Regions from separate parts of the Sporolactobacillus terrae genome, predicted to be linked through region 1. Evidence: predicted binding sites of a transcription regulator. Region 1 holds the regulator's gene; the other holds the start of a gene.
The links. Region 1 encodes CtsR, which represses protease genes until heat stress. Its sites were predicted from a motif close to ATGGTCAATAAAGGTCAAACA; they were not measured.
Positions count from the first base shown of each region.

Region 1 (4,213 bases):
AGCGATCGCGCAGCCCTTTCAAAATCTGAATGGATTGGTCCTTTGTCGGTTCCTTGACCTTGATCGGCTGGAAACGTCTTTCCAAAGCCGCGTCTTTTTCGATGTACTTTCGGTATTCATCAAGTGTCGTGGCACCGATGCACTGCAGCTCGCCGCGAGAGAGTGACGGTTTCAAAATGTTCGAAGCATCGATCGCTCCTTCCGCACCGCCTGCGCCGATCAGCGTATGCAGTTCATCAATAAACAGAATGACATTGCCGGCTTGACGAATTTCGTCCATTACCTTTTTTAAGCGGTCTTCAAACTCGCCGCGATATTTTGTTCCGGCGACAACTGTTCCCATATCTAAAGTCATGACCCTTTTTTCCCTTAGGATTTCCGGGACTTCATTGTTTACAATTTCTTGTGCCAGCCCTTCAGCTACTGCTGTTTTACCAACACCAGGTTCACCAATCAGAACAGGGTTGTTCTTCGTACGGCGGCTGAGGACTTCAATCACACGCTCAATTTCTTTGCTTCGTCCGATAACCGGATCAAGAGAGCCGTCACTGGCCATTGCGGTCAAGTCACGTGCCAAACTGTCCAGCGTCGGCGTGCTCGCATGCGAGGCATTTCGTCCCTGGGCACTGCCTGAGTTCGCTTCATGGCTGCCGAGAAGCTGCAGAACTTGTTGGCGTGCTTTATTTAAACTGACCCCAAGATTATTCAAGACTCGGGCAGCAACTCCCTCGCCCTCGCGGATCAGCCCGAGCAGAATATGCTCCGTTCCCACGTATGAATGCCCGATTTTTCTTGCCTCATCCATCGAAAGTTCAATAACGCGCTTTGCACGCGGTGTGTAGTGCGGGGTCTGTACCTCATCCGTGCCTCTGCCGATTAATGCTTCGACTTCCTTCTGGATTTTTTCAGGATCCAGATTCAAAGCAAGCAGCGCTTTGGCAGCGATACCGTCGCCCTCACGTACGAGGCCGAGCAGAATATGTTCTGTTCCAATATTATTATGCCCAAGACGCATCGCCTCTTCCTGTGAAAGCGCGAGTACTTTTTGAGCGCGTTCTGTAAATCGTCCAAACATCATAACGGTGGCCTCCTTTAGTTGCTGTTTCTTGTCACTGGCCTTAGTCAATCAATACGGTTTCAAAAAACCTTTACCTGTACACTATTCATTAAAAGGTCATTTTGATCTTTCTCCACCTGTTTTTTCGGAATGAAACAGCTAATGAACACTCACAAGACGCCGGTATCTAATACTATTCGGCAGCAGGACTACCAAATCCTCTTTGCACTGAAAAAAGATGCCAACGCTGAGCAATGGACAGCTCACTGTGCGGGTCTGCTGCTCATTCCTAATTTAGTATATTATTATAGCCAAACAAAAAGGTATTTACCAAGATGAGGCCTCCAAGTATTCTGCAACGCTGAGACAGAAGCTCATCTGCTGTATGTGAGTGAGCGAAGCATTGCCTTCATAAGATTCGCTCGCAGCTCATCCCTTAGAGGGATATCTATGTTAATCGCTGTATGATTCATAACCGTCATCATCAATCGTGCTTCGCGGTCGCTGAGCACATCTTCCTCAAGCAGATGCATGACAATCGATTCCGCCATACTTTGTGTTAACCGATAGCCGATGAGGCCAATCATTTCATCAATCAGTTCTGCGTCGGTAACCGGGCGCACCTTGACGACTTGAATATAGCCACCGCCGCCGCGCTTGCTTTCGACAACATAACCGCGCTCAATGGAAAAACGCGTCTTCAAAACATAGTTGATCTGTGAAGGGACACATTGAAACTTTTCCGCCAATTCACTTCGCTTCAACTTGATGATATCATTCGAATCGAGAATTTCTTTAATATACTTCTCAATAATATCAGAGATATTTCTCACCGTAGCACCCTCCCTGACTTTGACTAACTTTGACTATAACTTTATTATGTATGATTTTCAGGAAATAATCAACTGAACAAGCGATTTATTACGTCTAAACACCACAGTTTTGAAAAATACTCAACCACTCATCAGATGCTTATTTTCTCATCGTAAAAACCCATTTACAGGTACAAGCAGATCGATAAAGCAAAATCATAAACTTTCTTTTTATCTGTAAAAAAGCAGCGTTCCTCAGTAAAAAACAGGAACGCTGCTTCAGCTGTTTCAATCAGCCGATTGGCTAACAATTAATTTAAGTGGAGCCTAGGGGGATCGAACCCCTGACCTCCTGCGTGCAAAGCAGGCGCTCTCCCAGCTGAGCTAAGGCCCCATTTATGAAATACACAATAAATTGAGTCGTTACCGACCTACAAAAATAATGAGAATAACCTGTCCATTATTTTTGCAAAAAATCGGGAAGACAGGATTTGAACCTGCGACCCCCACGTCCCGAACGTGGTGCTCTACCAAGCTGAGCCACTTCCCGATAAATCAATGCGCCCTAGAGAAGTCGAATCCCTAACCTTCTGATCCGTAGTCAGACGCTCTATCCAATTGAGCTAAGGGCGCAAATAACTGAAATGGTGCCGAGAGCCGGACTCGAACCGGCACGGTAGTCACCTACCGCAGGATTTTAAGTCCTGTGCGTCTGCCAATTTCGCCATCCCGGCATAGATAAAATGGAGCGGAAGACGGGATTCAAACCCGCGACCCCCACCATGGCAAGGTGATGTTCTATCACTGAACTACTTCCGCATAATAATAAACAGATGGTGAGCCACGAAGGATTTGAACCTTCGACCCTCTGATTAAAAGTCAGATGCTCTACCCCTGAGCTAGTGGCTCATTCACAGTGCCGGTCAGAGGACTTGAACCCCCAACCTACTGATTACGATTCAGTTGCTCTACCAATTGAGCTAGACCGGCATAAAAATGGAGGATATAGGGCTCGAACCTATGACCCTCTGCTTGTAAGGCAGATGCTCTCCCAGCTGAGCTAATCCTCCGCAATGCCTGGCAGTGACCTACTCTCACAGGGGGACAGCCCCCAATTACCATCGGCACAGAAGAGCTTAACGACCGTGTTCGGGATGGGAACGGGTGTGACCTCTTCGCTATAACCGCCAGACTTAAACCGGCTCTCACGAGCCTTCAAAACCGGTAACGAAAACTTCAAAGTCATTCATCCAATTGTTTGTTTTGGGTTAAGTCCTCGACCGATTAGTATCTGTCCGCTTCACACGTCACCGTGCTTCCACTCCAGACCTATCAACCTCATCATCTCTAAGGGGTCTTACTGATTAAAATCATGGGAAATCTCATCTTGAAGGGGGCTTCATGCTTAGATGCTTTCAGCACTTATCCCGTCCACACATAGCTACCCAGCGTATGCTCCTGGCGGAACAACTGGTACACCAGCGGTGTGTCCATCCCGGTCCTCTCGTACTAAGGACAGCTCTTCTCAAATTTCCTACGCCCGCGACGGATAGGGACCGAACTGTCTCACGACGTTCTGAACCCAGCTCGCGTACCGCTTTAATGGGCGAACAGCCCAACCCTTGGGACCTACTTCAGCCCCAGGATGCGATGAGCCGACATCGAGGTGCCAAACCTCCCCGTCGATGTGAACTCTTGGGGGAGATAAGCCTGTTATCCCCAGGGTAGCTTTTATCCGTTGAGCGATGGCCCTTCCATGCGGTGCCACCGGATCACTAAGCCCGACTTTCGTCCCTGCTCGACTTGTAGGTCTCGCAGTCAAGCTCCCTTGTGCCTTTACACTCTGCGAATGATTTCCAACCATTCTGAGGGAACCTTTGGGCGCCTCCGTTACCTTTTAGGAGGCGACCGCCCCAGTCAAACTGCCCGCCTGACACTGTCTCCGAACCGGATCACGGTTCAGGGTTAGAATGTCGATATCGTCAGGGCAGTATCCCACCGATGCCTCCACCGAACCTAGCGGTCCGGCTTCCAAGGCTCCTGCCTATCCTGTACAAACGATACCCACATCCAATATCAAGCTGCAGTAAAGCTCCATGGGGTCTTTCCGTCCTGTCGCGGGTAACCTGCATCTTCACAGGTACTATAATTTCACCGGGTCTCTCGTTGAGACAGTATCCAAATCGTTACACCTTTCGTGCGGGTCGGAACTTACCCGACAAGGAATTTCGCTACCTTAGGACCGTTATAGTTACGGCCGCCGTTTACTGGGGCTTCAATTCAAAGCTTCTCCCCGAAGGGATAACCTCTCCTTTTAACCTTCCAGCACCGGGCAGGTGTCAGC
Region 1 is NZ_CP082837.1:2,887,987-2,892,199, reverse strand. Features, by position in the region: gene clpC (ATP-dependent protease ATP-binding subunit ClpC) at 1-1,078, opposite strand, end outside; gene K7399_RS13785 (CtsR family transcriptional regulator) at 1,432-1,890, opposite strand; tRNA gene K7399_RS13780 (tRNA-Ala) at 2,191-2,263, opposite strand; tRNA gene K7399_RS13775 (tRNA-Pro) at 2,346-2,419, opposite strand; tRNA gene K7399_RS13770 (tRNA-Arg) at 2,429-2,502, opposite strand; tRNA gene K7399_RS13765 (tRNA-Leu) at 2,515-2,603, opposite strand; tRNA gene K7399_RS13760 (tRNA-Gly) at 2,614-2,688, opposite strand; tRNA gene K7399_RS13755 (tRNA-Lys) at 2,704-2,778, opposite strand; tRNA gene K7399_RS13750 (tRNA-Thr) at 2,787-2,859, opposite strand; tRNA gene K7399_RS13745 (tRNA-Val) at 2,867-2,939, opposite strand; rRNA gene rrf (5S ribosomal RNA) at 2,945-3,061, opposite strand; rRNA gene K7399_RS13735 (23S ribosomal RNA) at 3,134-4,213, opposite strand, start outside.

Region 2 (4,213 bases), 920 kb from region 1:
ACCATCAGAACTCATCGAACAATCACTTCCTTCGGCAAGACAATAAAATTTGCTGCACGACTCCCGCGCAGCAACGTACCGCCACGTTCTATAATACATGCTGCGCCTAAAGAACACAAACGAATAATCGCTGCCCACAAAAAAAACAGCTGCCTCATAACGGCGGATCTGTCGCTGCGTCAAGTAAGGTCATGAATGGTTCTCAGCGTACAAAAAAAAGCCTCTTGTACGATGTACAAGAGGCTTTATCCGTGATGAAGCTAACTTCCAATCAGCAATGCGGTGCAGGAAAACATGGTTTTCCGCACTGTACATTGTAGTGTTTTTCATCGCAGGTTTCCGACATTGTGTGCGGATAGTAGTGCTGATGTTCAAAGACATAGTGCGTTTTTCTAACTGTATGCAGACGGTGAATATGTCGAACAATAACCGGTTTGAAAATGTGCTGAACATTGACCGTCATCGGATCATAAACCGTTCCGCCCGAGGTAGGCGGGCAATTCAGTGTATTTTCCATTGTTTTTCCCGGTGCAGTTCCCGCCTGCGCACCAGCCATCGGATAAGCACCTTTTCCTTTCCCTTTTCCTGCCGGCTTAAATCCAGGTTTAAAACTCGGTTTAAAATCCGGCTTGAAATCTGGTTTGAAATCCGGTTTTGGTGCAGCTGCCGGACTGATGTTGCCCATATTCCCTACATTTCCCACGTTGCCGGCGGGACCGAGATTGCCAGCGTTTGGCAGGTTTTGATTTGAATAAGGTGTAACTTCCATAGTTGTTTTTCCTCCTCATCATCGAAGTACACTTATAACCTATGAACCGAAGTGGCCTGTTGCCCTAATGAGAACACCTAATTTTAGACTTTTCACCTAAATTTGGGCAGTAAGCCCACGCCGGATTACGTTGATACAAATGCTAGGCGTACGTATGACAAATTTGATTCGATAAAGAACAAAGTCTTCTCAATGGAATGATTAATCGACAACTAGAAGGAAAACGACAAACAATGCTTGCAAAAATTAACCAAATCGCTTAGAATAGACAAATGTCAGTGAATGAATACTATGCGCTCGTAGCTCAGTGGATAGAGCAATGGTTTCCGGTACCATGTGTCGGGGGTTCGACTCCCTTCGAGCGCATCGCGAAAAAAGATCAGCCAAACGGCTGGTCTTTTTTACTTGTAAAAAAGTGATTTTGCATTGTGGTACGTCAATTGTAAAGGAGCTTTCGCCCCGCAGATTCCCGCCTGTTTGAGGAGGCTTGCGGCGCGCCCGCAGCAAGCGAGCAATTGAAGCGACGATTCAGCACCGAAAAGACACGAACCCATCACATATGGCTGGAATTTAAGGAGCGGGCGCTTTTTGCTCGATTTTTCTTATCTTGCGAGAAAAAATAATCCAGCAAAGCAAAAAAGCTTGCCTATCCACATGTTTTCTATACTATTAATAAGTGAAATGCATCGCCTTAATCCTGCATTTCTAAAATCAAGGTTAAATTGCTATTCTTTAAATTTGACCTATATTGACCTTTAGGGTATTATTAATGTTGGTAAAGGGAAAAATAACTTTCTCAATGGAAAAAGGGGGTTCGTTCAATGCCTTTAATACCTACAGTCATTGAGCAGACAAATCGCGGCGAACGCGCGTATGACATCTACTCACGCTTACTGAAAGACCGCATCATCATGCTCGGCTCAGCGATTGACGATAATGTTGCCAACGCGGTTGTTGCACAGTTGCTTTTCTTAGCAGCCGAAGATTCAGAAAAAGACATTTCGATTTACATTAATAGTCCTGGCGGTTCCATCACCGCGGGAATGGCCATCTATGATACGATGCAATACATCAAGCCAAAGGTATCGACCATCTGTATCGGAATGGCTGCTTCAATGGGCAGCTTCCTTTTAACTGCCGGCGAAATCGGCAAGCGCTATGCCCTTCCGAACAGTGAGATTATGATTCACCAACCGCTGGGCGGCATGCAGGGACAGGCGTCGGATATGGAAATTCACGCAAAACGGATTATCAGCATTCGCGAAAAGCTGAACCATATCTACGCAGAACGTACCGGTCAGCCTTATGACGTGATTGCTCGCGATACCGATCGCGACAACTTCATGTCTGCTGAAGACGCAAAGAAGTACGGGTTAATCGACGAAATACTGACCACAGCAAAATAAGCAGCAAAAAGAAAAAGATCGGGGCATATGCTCCGATCTTTTTTGCGTCCTCATTTAATCATGGTTTTACCTTCTTCAACAAGTGATGCAAGGGCTTTCAGTGCTTCCTCTGCATCGCTGCCTTCCGCTTTCATAAGCAGCTGTTCGCCGCAGGCCGGAGCCATACTCATCACGCCCATGATGCTTTTCATGTTGGCAACACGACCGTTCTGCTCAATCGTCAGCTGCGATTGATACTCGCTTGCCTGTTGAACAAATCGTGCCGCAGGACGCGCCTGAAGGCCTTCTTCAAACCCAATCGTCACTCTCTTTGTCAGCAATCGCGGATTGCCTCCCTTCATGAAAATGACGGCGCCTAAACGTTTTGGCCTTGTCGAATCCGATTGGCAATCGCGTCAATTTTGCGAAAGCGGTGATTAATCCCGGATTTGCTGATCGGCTCGCCGTTCACCATTTCTCCGAGTTCCTTTAATGTAATGTCCGGATTTTTCAAGCGGATCTCGGCAATTTCACGCAATTTATCCGGCAATTCATCCAAACCGATGCTTTTCTCGATGAGACGAATGTTTTCCATTTGTCGCATCGCAGCAGACACGGTTTTATTGAGATTAGCGGTCTCACAATTGACCAGCCGGTTCACTGAGTTGCGCATATCTTTGACAATACGGATATCTTCAAAATAAAACAAGGCCTTGTTTGCGCCGATAATGCTCAGAAAATCGGTGATTTTTTCGCCCTCTTTCATGTAGATGATGTATCCGTTCTTTCTCGGTAATATTTTGACATTAAGATTGAACGTATTCATCAGTTTAGCCAAAGAATACGTATATTCTTCATAATTTGAAAAGATTTCAAGGTGATATGAAGATTCCGGATGGTTCAACGATCCGCCCGCCAAAAAGGATCCGCGCAAATACGCACGCTTGCAGCACGCCTTTTCAACAAGGTCCAGCGCAATTTCACGTGTGAACTGACCATTGTCATCAATAATTTTCAGATTTTCAAGAAAGGAACGCGCCGACTCTTTCAGGCGAACAATATAAACGTTATTCTTTTTCAGCCGCATCTTTCTGCGCACTAGGATTTCAACTTGATAATGATACACCTGCTTGATTAAGCGAAAAATGCGGCGAGAAATGGCCGCATTCTCCGTTGCGATATCGAGTTCAATGCGTTTATTGCGGATCGAGATAAATCCGTTCATGCGCGTCAGTGCCGCAAGTTCGGCACGTGCGCAGCAGTCATCCACCTCAAGCATGGTTAATTCTTTTTTGGTTTCAGCGGCAAATGACATGCCCATTCCTCCAAACCTTACACTTTTTTCTCCGTGGCTAAAGACATGAGCATGCGTCCAACCATTGCCTCGTCATGGCGGACGACACCGCCGGCTGTTTTAATCAGCGGTGCATGAATGATGTCGATACCGAGATCATTTAATTCTTTCCAGTCAATTTGTACCGGTTCCGATTCCTCAACTGCATAGCGTTTCAACAAATCAACTTTAATCGGCCGGCTGTTGACGATGATGGTATCGATGAACAGAGACGGCACATGATGATGAATGGCCTTAATATGCTGCGACGCAGTAAAATGGTCGGTTTCTCCTTTTTGCGTCATCACGTTGCACACATAAACCTTACGTGCTTTTGAACGTACAATTTCCTCAGCCAAATCCGGGACAAGCAGATTGGGAATCACGCTCGTAAATAAGCTGCCCGGGCCAAACGTAATCATTTCCGCTTCACGAATGGCGCGAATGCTTTCCGGGAGCGGATGAATATCCGCCGGTTTGATAAATACATGTTCAATTTTCTTATTTGCTGCGGTAATCTGCGATTCACCTTCAACAATGCTGCCGTCACTCATCAATGCGCCAAGCGCAATCATCTGATCAGCTGCAGGCAGCACTTGACCGTGCACGTTGAGAATACGGCTCAACTCGCGTACAGCTTTCACAAAGTCTCCAGTAATCGACGTCAATGCAGCAATCAAGAGATTGCCTAGGGAATGGCCATTAAGTCCACTGCCGGTTTTGAAA
Region 2 is NZ_CP082837.1:478,763-482,975, reverse strand. Features, by position in the region: gene K7399_RS02160 (CotD family spore coat protein) at 272-769, opposite strand; tRNA gene K7399_RS02155 (tRNA-Arg) at 1,063-1,135, shown strand; gene clpP (ATP-dependent Clp endopeptidase proteolytic subunit ClpP) at 1,591-2,175, shown strand; gene K7399_RS02145 (HPr family phosphocarrier protein) at 2,226-2,495, opposite strand; gene whiA (DNA-binding protein WhiA) at 2,531-3,469, opposite strand; gene K7399_RS02135 (gluconeogenesis factor YvcK family protein) at 3,487-4,213, opposite strand, start outside.
Region 2: the regulator CtsR is predicted to act here: its motif matches at 1,505-1,525, upstream of clpP (ATP-dependent Clp endopeptidase proteolytic subunit ClpP).